DNA from 3 places in the Pseudomonas sp. NPDC087185 genome. Region 2 is predicted to be linked to each of the others. Evidence: riboswitches for the same ligand, from Rfam matches in the RefSeq annotation. Region 2 holds a riboswitch; each other region holds the start of a gene.
What was found. Region 2 has a riboswitch for cobalamin ahead of ACIPIJ_RS14055 (TonB-dependent receptor). Riboswitches for the same ligand answer to the same signal wherever they lie in the genome.
Positions count from the first base shown of each region.

Region 1 (4,398 bases), 420 kb from region 2:
CTGCAGCACCGGGATATCACGTCGAAACGGCCGCAGGTTGGGGCGCTCCGGGCTGGACAAGGCGAAGCCTGTGGTGTTGATCAATACGTCGGCGCCGACTTCGTCCAGCCAGGCTTCCACCTGTTCCAGGCAGGCACTTTCCTTGAGGCTGGCGACGGCAATCGGCAGCGGGTTGAGGCCGGCTGCCAGCAGGCGTTCGCAGAATACGTCGATGAAGGCCGTATTGGCGGCCTGCAGGTGCGAGCGGTAGAACAGCAGCGGCGCCACCGGGTGCTCCGGGAGCCACTGGCCGTACCAATCTTCAAGGACCGCTGCCGGTTTGCTCGGGTGATAGACCGAGGTGCGTGGCAACGGCTGCGGCGCATCCCAGGTGTAATCACAGCCCAGCCACTGGTTGGCCAGGCACTTGAACAGGTTGACGGCATTGGCCTTGCCGCCTTGGCGCAGGTAGTGCCAAAGGCGCTCGGCCGACTCGCCAGTGACCGTGCCAAGGCCGGTCAGCTCCGGGTCCGGGCGGTCGTCGCCCGGCACCAGTATCAGCTGGACACCGCGCGAGGACAGTTCGACCAGCTGCTCGACACCATACCGCCAATAGCCGACGCCGCCGTGCAACGACACCAAAATGACCTTGGCATGGCGCAACACCTCATCGACATACAAATCGACCGAAGCGTGGTTCTGCACCTGCATGGGGTTGGCCAGGCGCAAGCTGGGGAAGTCATCCGGCAGTTGCTCGGCGGTTTCGGCGAGCAAGGCCAGGTGCGAGTCGCCGCTGCAGAGGATCACCAGTTCGGCGGACGTCTGGCCGAGGTCGGCAATGCTGTCGTCCGGCACGAAGCCGCCGGGCTGGGTCCGCAGCAGGTGCATGGGTCAGGCGCCCAGGGCTTGGCGCAGGCGCGCTTCCAATTGCGCGGCATCGAGGTCCTGGCCAATCAGCACCAGGCGGGTGATGCGCGGCTCGTCGGCGCGCCAGGCGCGGTCGAAGTGCTTGTCAAAACGGGTGCCCACGCCTTGTACCAGCAGGCGCATCGGTTTGCCAGGAATCGCCGCGAAGCCCTTGGCGCGCAGGATGCCGAATTCCACCACCAGCTGAGTCAGCGCGTCGAGCAGCAGGGCTTCATCGGCTTCGGGCAGGTCGATGGAAATGGAGTCGAAGGCGTCATGATCGTGGTCGTCATGGTCGTCGCCGTCATGGTGCGAATCGTGGTGCGTACGGCGGCCATCGATGTGTGCTTCGGATTGCGCGCCCACACCCAGCAGCACGTCCAGCGGCAGGCGGCCGCTGCTGGCTTCGATCACCTTGACCGCAGGCGGCAATTCTTCGGCGACTTCGGCGCGGACCTTGGCCAAGCCTTCGGCGTCGATCAGGTCAGCTTTGTTCAGCACCACCAGGTCGGCACTGGCCAACTGGTCGGCGAACAGTTCGTGCAGCGGCGATTCGTGGTCCAAGTTGGGGTCGAGCTTGCGCTGGGCGTCGACCTGGTCCGGGTAGGCGGCGAAGGTGCCGGCGGCCACGGCCGGGCTGTCGACCACGGTGATCACTGCGTCGACGGTGCAGGCGTTACGGATTTCCGGCCACTGGAAGGCTTGCACCAGGGGCTTGGGCAGGGCCAGGCCGCTGGTTTCGATGAGGATGTGGTCGAGGTCGCCGCGGCGCGCCACCAGCTCACGCATCACCGGGAAGAATTCTTCCTGCACGGTGCAGCACAGGCAGCCGTTCGCCAGTTCGTAGACGCGGCCGCTGGCCTCTTCCTCGGTGCAGCCGATGCTGCACTGCTTGAGGATTTCGCCGTCGATGCCGAGCTCGCCAAACTCGTTGACGATTACCGCGATGCGGCGGCCCTGGGCGTTGTCGAGCATGTGCCGGAGCAAGGTGGTCTTGCCCGAGCCGAGGAAGCCGGTGACGATGGTGACGGGGAGCTTGGCCAGTGTTTTCATGTCGCGTTGCCCTTGGCAGGATGGCGCGGGCATGCGGGACGAAAGCCGCGGGCCAGACCGGCCGGGCTCGTTCGCCACCGGATCACCCCGCCCGGTTGAAAGTCGAAAACGTTGCGAGGCAGGTCTCCTGGCTTGCACCGTTCCGGCCCCGATCGAACGGAGATGGCGGGATGACGCCTTCCCGCGCCGAGGCGCAGTGGCTGTGTCGATCCGTTTCGGTGCTTACAGTTGCGGGGGCAGCCGCGGCTTGTACCGCGTTCCCGTCTTAGCTTCGGCCTGGCCGAAGAACCTCGAAGCGGCAAGGCTACGCGGGGGGTGGGGGATGGTCAACAGTTGCCGCGAGCCACCCCCCACAAATCCCAACGCAAACTGCTTTTCGCTTTTGCTTTTGCTTTTGCTTTTGCTTTTAAGCGCGCGGTAGTTCAGGCGCCACCGAATGCGACTTCAGGAGGCCGAGCGCAGGTCTTGCGAGCGCGGTCCTCCCGGGAGCAAGGCCGGAGCGAGGGAACCCCGAAGCGCAGCGCAGGGGCCGGATGACAGGAGCCAGCCTTTTTGGGTGGGCCCGCTCCCATCATCCGGCCCCTACGCTGCGCTCCGGCCTCCTGAAGTCGCAATCTGCATCGCCTGAACTACCGCGCACTTAGAAGCAAGAGCAAGAGCAAACCTGCAACACGCGCTGCGATTGACGGAAACATTGCCCCGTGCTCTCCTTACACCCTGCGTTCAGGTGCCCCCAAGGGGGTGAAACGGGAAACCGGTGCGTCGCAGGCCCCCGATAAGGGCCCGACAACTCCGGTGCTGCCCCCGCAACGGTAAGCGAGTGAAGCGTCGAGACCACTGTGCCACGCAGTACGGCATGGGAAGGTGACGCTTTACCAGGAGCCCTGCTCCTCCTCGCAAGCCCGGAGACCGGCCTGACGTTCATGAACACCCCGCGGTGGGCGGGCGCTGTCGCATTCCCCTGGGCCATCCAAGCCCGGGGCTGTCGCGCTCGCCTATGCCCCTATAAAAGCAAAGCAGAGGAATGCGTCATGCCCATCACCAGCGCCAAACACAGCATCAGCACCCCCGTCACCCTCAGCCAGCGCGTGGTAATCGCCGCCGGTGCCAGCCTGCTGGGCCTGTGCCTGATCTACTTCGCCGGCTTCTCGCACATCGAGGCCGTGCACAACGCCGCCCACGACACCCGCCACAGCGCCGCCTTCCCCTGCCACTGAGACCGCCCGATGATCAAGCGTATTGCCCGCACCGCCGGGTTCAGCGGCCTGCTCGCAGCCCTGCTGCTGACCCTGCTGCAGAGCTTCTGGGTCGCCCCGCTGATCCTGCAGGCGGAAACCTATGAGTCGGCCGCCCCTGCCGCCGAGCACCACAACCATGACGGCGAAGCGGCTGTTGCCCATGAACATGCGGCCGGCCATGAGCACAGCGACGAGGCCTGGTCGCCGGAAGACGGCTGGCAGCGCATCCTGTCGACCACCGGGGGCAACCTGGTGGTAGCGGTCGGTTTCGCCCTAATCCTCGCCGCGCTGTACAGCCTGCGTGAGCCCAACCGCGTCGCCACTGGTGCGCTGTGGGGCCTGGCCGGGTTCGCCGTGTTCTGCCTGGCGCCCACCCTGGGCTTGCCGCCTGAGCTACCGGGCACCGCCGCCGCAGACCTCGGCCAGCGCCAGAACTGGTGGATCGGTACCGCTGCTGCCACTGCAGTGGGCCTGGCCCTGGTGGTGTTCGCGCGGCACTGGCTGTTCAAGGCACTCGGCATGGTTTTGCTGGTGGTGCCCCACGTGATCGGTGCACCGCAACCCGACGTTCATCAAAGCCTGGCCCCCGAAGCCCTGGAAACCCAGTTCAAGGTCGCTTCGTGGGCAACCAACGCCGCCTTCTGGGTGGCATTGGGCCTGCTCAGCGCCTGGCTGTATCGCCGTTCCAGCCAGGCTTGATGACCAGCAAAAAGCTGCAGCTGGCGCTGTACGCCGGCTTCGGTTGCCGCCGGGGCTGCCCGGTGGAAGTGCTCGACGCGCTGCTGCGCCAGGCGCTGGACCGGCATGGCCTAGCACTGACTGCGCTGCAGGGCATCGCTAGCATCGCCTTGAAAGCTGACGAGCCAGGCCTTCAACAACTTGCCAAACGTTACAACTTGTCGCTGGTGGTGTTCGAGGCCAGCCAGCTGCAGGCCTTCGAGCCCCTGCTCAGCCACCGTTCTGCGCAAGCCTTCGCCCACAGCGGCTGCTGGGGCGTTGCAGAGAGCGCGGCGCTGGCCCTGGCGCACCGCGATGTCGGCAAAGCCACCCTCCGAGTGACACGGCAATCACTTGGCCCCGCTACCCTCGCCCTCGCCTGCGGCGGATAATCGATACCTCTTTTACCTGCAAGGATTTTTCATGACGGTCTACTTCATTGGCGCCGGCCCCGGTGACCCGGAGCTGATAACGGTCAAGGGACAACGCCTGATCCGCCAGTGCC
Region 1 covers NZ_JBIUZK010000003.1:390,163-394,560, forward strand. The annotation lists gene cobN (cobaltochelatase subunit CobN) at 1-867, opposite strand, end outside; gene cobW (cobalamin biosynthesis protein CobW) at 871-1,938, opposite strand; cobalamin riboswitch at 2,038-2,246, opposite strand; cobalamin riboswitch at 2,647-2,871, shown strand; gene ACIPIJ_RS12075 (CbtB-domain containing protein) at 2,970-3,155, shown strand; gene ACIPIJ_RS12080 (CbtA family protein) at 3,165-3,875, shown strand; gene ACIPIJ_RS12085 (cobalamin biosynthesis protein) at 3,875-4,285, shown strand; gene cobM (precorrin-4 C(11)-methyltransferase) at 4,317-4,398, shown strand, end outside.
Region 1: it holds a riboswitch for cobalamin, as region 2 does, so the genes downstream of both, cobW (cobalamin biosynthesis protein CobW) here and ACIPIJ_RS14055 (TonB-dependent receptor) in region 2, are expected to answer to the same signal.

Region 2 (4,398 bases):
CCCGCTGATCGGCCTGCTGCTGCGCGGCGTGCTGGAGCCGGTGCCAGGGCTGGGCAACTACGAGCAACTTTTCGCCAACTCGGCCTATGCACGGGTGTTGTTCAACACCTTCTCGGTCGCGGGCGTGGTCACCCTGATCAGCGTGCTGCTGGGCTTCCCGCTGGCCTGGGCAATCACCCTGGTGCCCAACGGCTGGGGCCGCTGGTTGCTTAACATCGTGCTGCTGTCGATGTGGACCAGCCTGCTGGCGCGCACCTACTCGTGGCTGGTGCTGCTGCAGAGCTCGGGGGTGATCAACAAGGCGTTGATGGCGCTGGGCATCATCGATGCGCCGCTGGAAATGGTTCACAACCTGACCGGCGTAGTGATCGGCATGAGCTACATCATGATCCCGTTCATCGTGCTGCCGCTGCAGGCGACCATGCATGCCATCGACCCGATGGTGCTGCAGGCCGGCTCCATTTGCGGCGCCAGCCCGTGGACAAACTTCTGGAAGGTGTTTTTGCCGCTGTGCCGCTCGGGGCTGTTCTCCGGCGCGTTGATGGTGTTCGTGATGTCGCTCGGTTACTACGTCACCCCAGCCCTGCTCGGCGGTGCGCAGAACATGATGCTGCCCGAATTCATCATCCAGCAGGTGCAGTCGTTCCTCAACTGGGGCCTGGCCAGCGCCGCCGCCGCACTGCTGGTGGTGATCACCCTGGTGCTCTTCTACCTGTACCTGAAGCTGCAGCCGGAATCCCCGGTCGGCAACGCGAGGTAAACCGCCATGCTTCTGTCTCCCAATGCCATGGGGCGCCCGCTGCGCACGGGCCTGTACCTGACCACCGGGGTCATAGCAGCCTTCCTGCTGCTGCCGGTGGTGTTCATCATCCTGCTGTCGTTCGGCTCTTCGCAGTGGCTGGTGTTCCCGCCGCCGGGCTGGACCTTCAAGTGGTACGTGCAATTCTTTGCCAACCCGGAGTGGATGGACGCGGCCCTGGCCAGCCTCAAGGTGGCCGTGCTGACCACCCTCGCCGCCGTGCTGCTGGGCCTGCCCACCGCATTCGCGCTGGTACGCGGCCGCTTCCCCGGCCGCGAGATGCTCTACGGGCTGTTCACCATGCCGATGATCGTGCCATTGGTGATCATCGCCGTGGCGGTGTACGCGCTGTTTCTCAAACTGGGCTACACCGGCACGCTGTTCGCCTTCGTGGTCAGCCATGTGATCGTCGCCCTGCCCTTCACCATCATCTCGATCATCAACTCGCTGAAGCTGTTCGACCAGTCGATCGAAGATGCTGCGGTGATCTGCGGTGCCTCGCGCCTGCAGGCGATCTTCAAGGTGACCTTCCCGGCCATTCGTCCAGGCATGATCGCCGGCGGCCTGTTCGCCTTCCTGGTGTCGTGGGATGAGGTGGTGCTGAGCGTGATGATGGCCAGCCCCGACCTGCAGACCTTGCCCGTAAAAATGTGGACCACCCTGCGCCAAGACCTGAGCCCGGTGATCGCCGTCGCCTCGACGCTGCTGATCGGCCTGTCGCTGTTGGTCATGGTTATTGCCGCCGCCTTGCGCCGGCGCACCGAAGTCAACGCCTGAGTGCGCGGAGAGAACAACAATGAGTGCAGTGATCAAAGACAACGCGCACAACCAGACACTGGTCAGCCTGCGCGGCCTGAACAAGCATTACGGCGACTTCACCGCGGTGGACAACCTCGACCTGGAGATCCAGGACGGCGAGTTCCTCACCTTCCTCGGTTCCAGCGGCTCGGGCAAGTCCACCACGCTGTCGATGCTGGCCGGCTTTGAAACGCCAAGCAGCGGCGAGATCCTGGTCGAGGGCCAGTCGCTGGTGAACGTCCCGCCGCACAAGCGTGACATCGGCATGGTGTTCCAGCGCTACTCGCTGTTCCCGCACCTGAACGTGCGCGACAACATCGCCTTCCCGCTGGCCATCCGCAAGCTCAGCGCCGCCGAGACCAACAAGCGTGTCGACGCCATGCTCAAGCTGGTGCAGTTGGAGCCGTTCGCCCACCGCAAGCCCTCGCAGATGTCCGGCGGCCAGCAGCAGCGCGTGGCCATTGCCCGCGCGCTGGTGTACGAACCGCGCATCCTGCTGATGGATGAGCCGCTCGGCGCGCTGGACAAAAAACTGCGCGAAGACCTGCAGGACGAACTGCGCCAGCTGCATCGGCGCCTGGGCATCACCATCGTCTACGTGACCCACGACCAGGAAGAAGCCATGCGCCTGTCCCAGCGCATCGCCATCTTCAGCCACGGCAAGATCGTCGGCCTGGGCACCGGCTATGACCTGTACCAGAACCCGCCGAATGCGTTCGTGGCCTCGTTCCTGGGCAACTCGAACTTCCTGCATATCAAGGCCAGCAGCCAAGGCGCGGGCAGCTTCGAGGGCCAGCCGGTCGCCATCCGCCTGACGCCTGGCCTGGCTGCCGGTCAGGATGCACTGATCATGGTGCGCCCGGAAAAGGCCTTGGCGCTGACCACCGAACAGGCGGCGCGCGAACCGTTGCCCACAGGCTGGAACGAGGTCATTGCCAAGGTCGGCGAAGTGCTGTTCCTCGGCGAAAGCCAGACCTGCCACGTCATGACCCCAGGCGGTACTGAACTGACCGTGAAAGCGTTGTCGGCTGCGGGCATGCCGATGCAACCGGGCGATACCGTGAAGGTGCGCTGGGCGGTGGCCGATGCCTGCATCTACACCGAGTGGGCGCAAAGCGACCTGAGCAAATCGGCCGGCGCGCACTAGCCGCCAGCCACAGGTAAACGATTGACGCGCGCTCCGACCAATGGTCAGATGCGCGCCAGTTTCAGGTGTCCTGCGCCGCCGTGCGCAGGGTGAAACGGGAAGCCGGTGCGTCGTGTTCCACGACCAGTCCGGCGCTGCCCCCGCAACGGTAAGCGAGCGATGCCTTCGACACACCACTGTGCACCTGCATGGGAAGGTGAAGGCCTCATGACCCTCGCAAGCCCGGAGACCGGCCTGAAGCTTCACTTGGCAACCCGCGGTGGGCGGGCGCAGGCCGGTATCCGCGTGCGCGCCTGCGTGCGTGGTTGTGCCTTTGCGTGTTTTCCACCGGGATCCATTCATTCCTGCAGTCAGTGGAAAGACATGTCCCGTTTCTTCAAGCTTCCCCCTCTGGCGGCCTGCCTGGCCGTCGCCCTGCCAGCCCTGGCCGATGACCATGGCAGCCCCGTCCTGGCGCTGCCTTCCACGGCCATCACCGACACCCGCGATGAACAGACGGTCGACCTGGCCACGCCGACCCAGGCCGGCTCACGGCTGAACCTCAGCGCCCTGGAAACGCCGGCCAGCACCAGCAGCATTACCGCCGAACTCATTCAGCAGCGCAACAACCTCACCGTGCAGGACGCCGTGACCCGCTCGCCGGGCATCACCTTCATCGGTAGCCCAGGCGACGGCGGCACGGGGCTCTCGGCCCGTGGCTTTACCGGGCACGGTTCGGTGATGACGCTGTTCGACGGCACACGCCTGTATACCGGTGCCGGCACCCAGACCTTCCCGGTCGACCCGTGGATGGTCGAGCGCATCGACGTGCTCCGGGGCCCGGCTTCGGTGCTGTATGGCGAAGGGGCCACGGGCGCTGTGGTCAACGTGATCCCGAAAAAGCCCTTCAGCGGTGACCTGCGCAACCACGTGCGTTTGGGCTATGGCTCCTGGGACCGCCAGCAGCTGGGCCTGGACAGCGGCGGCAGCCTCAGCGAGCGGCTGAGCTACCGCCTCACCCTCAACCAGCAGGCGGGCAACGGCTGGGTCGACCGCACCGACTCGCGCAGCCTGAGCCTCAGCGCCGCGCTGCGTTTTGACGCCACGCACGACCTGAGCTTCACCCTGGCCCATGAGCGCGGCGATGCCCAGCCTGCCAACGACTACGGCACGCCGCTGATCGACGGCCACTACCGCAGCAGCCTGCGCAAGAAGAACTACAACATCCAGAACGACGTGCAACGCTACCACGACGAATGGACCCGCTTTACCACCGACTGGACGATCAACGACCAGCTCAGTACCAGCAACCAGCTCTATTACATCAAGAGCCGCCGCCACTGGCGCAATGCCGAAGACTACAGCTGGGACGCCGACCGTGAGCAGCTGCTGCGCCAGAGCTACCTGGAAATCAAGCACAACCAGGAGCAGATCGGCGACCGCCAGACCTTCACCTTCGACCACTCGCTGTTGGGCCTGGCCAGCAAGACCGTGCTCGGCGCCGAGTACAACAAGGTGCGCTTCAACGTCGACAGCAACACACCGTACAACGATGTCGGCGGCGACTACATCGACCCGTGGCAGCCGACACCTGGGTACTTCCACAGCGATTCGCCGACGCGCCCGCAAACCCTCTCCAGCACCCACACCTTCGCCCTGTTCGCCGAGAACCGCC
Region 2 covers NZ_JBIUZK010000003.1:814,673-819,070, forward strand. The annotation lists gene ACIPIJ_RS14040 (ABC transporter permease) at 1-760, shown strand, start outside; gene ACIPIJ_RS14045 (ABC transporter permease) at 767-1,576, shown strand; gene ACIPIJ_RS14050 (ABC transporter ATP-binding protein) at 1,596-2,744, shown strand; cobalamin riboswitch at 2,791-2,997, shown strand; gene ACIPIJ_RS14055 (TonB-dependent receptor) at 3,108-4,398, shown strand, end outside.

Region 3 (4,398 bases), on a different contig from region 2:
CTCTGGGTTGGACGGGAAATAGAAGTGCACGTAGGACGCGGTGAGCCGGCCCAGGCGATAGACCGCCTCGTTGCCGCGCCCACCGTTGGGGCTCAGGCCACGGGCGATCGGTTCCAGTTCGGTGCTGGTCAGCGAATGGTGGTAGGTGTGCCCGCGCAAAGTACCTTCCGGCAGTTCCACAGCTTGCAAGGCCAGGGCCGCCAGGCGTTTTTGCAGGGTCGCTTCGCCCGGTAGCAGGCCGACCAGCGCCGCTCGTTCACCGGCAACGTCGGTCAGGGCATCGAGCAGATAAAGCATGCCGCCGCATTCGGCCAGCAGCGGTTTGCCAGCGCCGTGGTGGGCACGGATGGCCTCACACATCGTCGCGTTGGCGGCCAGCGCATGGTGATGCAGCTCGGGGTAGCCACCCGGCAGGTACAGGCTATCGACGGCCGGCAGTTCACGGTCGTGCAGCGGCGAGAAGAATGCCAGTTGTGCGCCCAGGTTGCGCAGCAGGTCGAGGTTGGCGCCGTAGGTGAAGGCAAACGCTTCGTCCTTGGCCACGCCGATGCGCACACCGGCCAGCGACGCGGCGCTCGGCTGCGGCTCAGGCTCGGCGAACGCCACCGGCGGCGGCGGCGCGGCGTCGCAGCTGCTGCCCAGTGCTTCGGCGGCAGCGTCCAGGCGAGCATCCAGGTCATTCAGCTCGCTGGCCTGCACCAGCCCCAGGTGGCGGCTGGGCAGCTCGATGCCGCGCTCGCGCGACAGGCCGCCATACCAGCGCAAGCCTTCGGTCAAACTGCCTTCGAGCAGTTGCGCATGGCGCAGGCTGCCGACCCGGTTGGCCAGTACGCCGGCAAACGGCAGGTCGGCCTGGTAGCGCGCAAGGCCCAAGGCCAGGGCGCCGAAGGTCTGGGCCATGGCCGTGCCATCGATCACTGCCAGCACCGGCACGCCGAAGTGGCGCGCCAGGTCGGCGCTCGACGGCGTGCCGTCGAACAGCCCCATGACCCCTTCGATCAGGATCAGGTCGGCCTCGCCTGCCGCGTCCCACAGCAGTCGACGGCTTTCCTCCGCACCAATCATCCACAGGTCGAGCTGGTACACCGGCGCACCGCTGGCGCGCTCGAGGATCATCGGGTCGAGAAAATCAGGCCCGCACTTGAACACCCGGACCTTGCGCCCGAGGTTGCGGTGCAGCCGGGCCAGGGCCGCAGTCACGGTGGTCTTGCCCTGGCCAGACGCCGGGGCCGCGATCAATACGGCCGGGCAATGTCGCGTGTGGCTCACAGTTCGACGCCCTTCTGCGCGCGGATGCCCGCCTGGAACGCATGCTTGAGCATGCCCATCTCGGTGACGGTGTCGGCCAGCTCGATCATTTCGGGCTTGGCCGCGCGGCCAGTGACGATCACATGCTGCATCGGTGGCCGCGCCTGGATGTCGGAAAGCACCTGGTCGAGGTCGAGGTAGCCGTGCTTGAGGGCGATGTTCAGCTCATCGAGCACCACGAACTGCACGCTCGGGTCCTGCAGCAGCTGGCGCGAAACGTGCCAGGCCGCTTCGGCAGCGGCAATGTCGCGCTGGCGGTCCTGGGTTTCCCAAGTAAAGCCCTCGCCCATCACGTGGTAACGCACCTGCTCGGGGAAGCGACGGAAGAACAGCTCTTCGCCGGTGCTGTTGCGGCCCTTGATGAACTGCACCACGCCGCATTGCATGCCATGCCCCAAGGCGCGGGCGAGCATGCCGAATGCCGAGCTGCTCTTGCCCTTGCCGTTGCCGGTGAGCACCAGCAGCAGGCCGCATTCGTTGGGGGAATTGGCGATACGTTCGTCGATGACCGCCTTCTTGCGCTGCATGCGCGCCAGGTGGCGTTCGTCGCGTTCGGTGGGTTCGCTCATGGGGGTACTCCGCAGGCTGGCGCCACGCGAAGCAGCGGCGACAGGTCGATAGACAGGCAAGCGGAGAGCGCGCAGGAGCCATGGCCAGACGCCACGGTGCACCGCGCATCACCCTCCGTGATGCCGTTGGCAGTGACAGGCCGGTCTCCGGGCTTGTGAGCGGGCGTCGGCCCGGGCCTGCGCGCCTTCCCGGATGCGGGCATCCAGTGGCCGTGCGCGGCTTTTTACTCACCTACCGTTGCGGGGGCAGCGCCGGACTCGCGCCATGCTGGCGCCCACCGGCTTCCCAGTTTCACCCTGCCCAGTCGAGGCTGGCAGGGCACCTGAAACACGCGCGAAGGTTAGAGGGTTGAATGGGGAGCGTCAATCGAACGGGGGCGATTTCACGGAGCCCATCGTCGGTGTACCGACGATGGGCCATCACGCTTAGCGACGAATCAGCGCCAGCACCGCATCGGTCACTTCACGGGTGGTCGCCTTGCCCCCCAGGTCAGGCGTGTGCACGCCACTCTCGGTCACCGCCTCGATCGCCGCCATCAGTTCGCGAGCGGCAGCCTCCTCCCCCAGGTGCTCGAGCATCATCACCGCGGTCCAGAAGGTGGCAATGGGGTTGGCCACACCCTTGCCGGTGATGTCGAAGGCCGAACCGTGGATCGGCTCGAACATCGACGGGAAGTCGCGGCCGGGGTTGAGGTTGGCGGTGGGCGCGATGCCCAGGCTGCCGGACAACGCGGCAGCCAGGTCCGACAAGATGTCGGCATGCAGGTTGGTGGCCACTACCACATCCAACTGCTCGGGCTTGAGTACCATGGTGGTGGTCACCGCATCCACCAGTTCGCGGGTGGTGCGTACATCCGGGTAGTCCTTGGCCACGTCCTCGAATACCTCGTCCCACAGCACCATGCCATGGCGCTGGGCGTTGGACTTGGTCACCAGGGTCAGGTGCTTGGCCGGCCGTGTGCGGGCCAGGTCGAACGCAAAGCGATGGATGCGCTCGACGCCGACGCGGGTGAACGTCGAAACCTCGGTGGCCACTTCGATCGGCAAGCCCTGGTGAACACGGCCGCCACTGCCGGAATATTCGCCTTCGGAGTTCTCGCGCACGATCACCCAGTCGATCGCCTTACCCTTGGCCAATGGGCTGGTCACCCCCGGCAGCACACGGGCCGGGCGCACGTTGGCGAACTGATCGAAGCCCTGGCAGATCGGCAGGCGCAGGCCCCACAGCGACACATGGTCCGGCACCTCCTGGCTGCCCACCGCGCCAAAGAAGATGGCATCGAAGGTCTTGAGTTTCTCCAGGCCACCGGCAGGGATGTATTGGCCTTCGCGCAAGTAACGCTCCGAGCCCCAGTCGAAATGCTCGAAATCGATGCCGAAGCTGCCGCGCTTGGCAGCCAGTGCCTGCAGCACCTCCACACCTGCGGCGATCACTTCTACGCCAATGCCATCACCTGGAATTGCCGCGATCTTGTAGTTGTTCATGCCTCGACTCCCCTGCTTATTGTGGCCCGCCGAACTTGTGCTGGCGGGGATGAGCCGAGTATATGTAGTGAACACAGGGCAGCAGTTAACCCTGGATCACCTCTTAAGTAACCATGGGTTAATGATGAATCCGACACAGGACCTGGGCTTCTTCCACCTGCTGGCCAAGCAAGGCAGCCTGGCCGCCACGGCACGCGAGCTGGGCGTAACACCACCGGCGGTGAGCAAGCGCCTGGCGGCGCTGGAGGCACGCCTGGGCGTACGGCTGGTCAATCGCACCACCCGCTCCATGAGCCTGACCGCAGAGGGTGAGCTGTATTTTGCTCATGCGGCGCGCATCCTCGCGCAGGTCGACGAAGTGGAACAACTGATCGGCCGCCACCGCGCCGAGCCCAAAGGCCTGATCCGGGTGAACGCCTCGCTGGGCTTTGGCCGCCGCTACATCGGCCCAGCCTTGGCAGACTTCTATGCCCGCTACCCGGACATCGAGGTGCAACTGGAAATCAGCGACCATCCGCTGGACCTGGCCAGCCATGGCTTCGACCTGGGGATTCGCTTCGGCAGCCTGCCGGATGCCTCCTTCCATGCCCGCAAGATCGCCTCCAACCGCCGCTTGCTGTGCGCCTCGCCGCTGTACCTGGAGAAGCACGGCACGCCACTTAAACTGGCAGACCTGGCCCAGCACAACTGCATCTTCCTGCGCCAGAATGAATCGCCTTATGGGGTGTGGAGCTTTACCAACGGTGGCCGTACGCAGAACATCAAGGTGCAGGGCGCACTTAGCTGCAACGACGGTGAAGTGGCCCTGAACTGGGCGCTGCAGGGCCACGGCATTCTGCTGCGCGCCGAGTGGGACATCGCCCGCTACGTGCGCAGCGGGCGCTTGCGCCTGTTACTGGAAGACCAGACGCCAACCCGCGCCGACGTGTATGCGGTGTACCCGCAGCAGTTGCACCTGTCGGCACGGGTGCGGCGGCTGATCGACTTTCTGATCGAGCGCTTCGAGCGCATCGACCATCTGGACCTGGAAGAGGTT
Region 3 covers NZ_JBIUZK010000008.1:222,113-226,510, forward strand. The annotation lists gene ACIPIJ_RS24870 (cobyrinate a,c-diamide synthase) at 1-1,269, opposite strand, end outside; gene cobO (cob(I)yrinic acid a,c-diamide adenosyltransferase) at 1,266-1,877, opposite strand; cobalamin riboswitch at 1,998-2,219, opposite strand; gene ACIPIJ_RS24880 (tartrate dehydrogenase) at 2,304-3,362, opposite strand; gene ACIPIJ_RS24885 (LysR family transcriptional regulator) at 3,487-4,398, shown strand, end outside.
Region 3: it holds a riboswitch for cobalamin, as region 2 does, so the genes downstream of both, cobO (cob(I)yrinic acid a,c-diamide adenosyltransferase) here and ACIPIJ_RS14055 (TonB-dependent receptor) in region 2, are expected to answer to the same signal.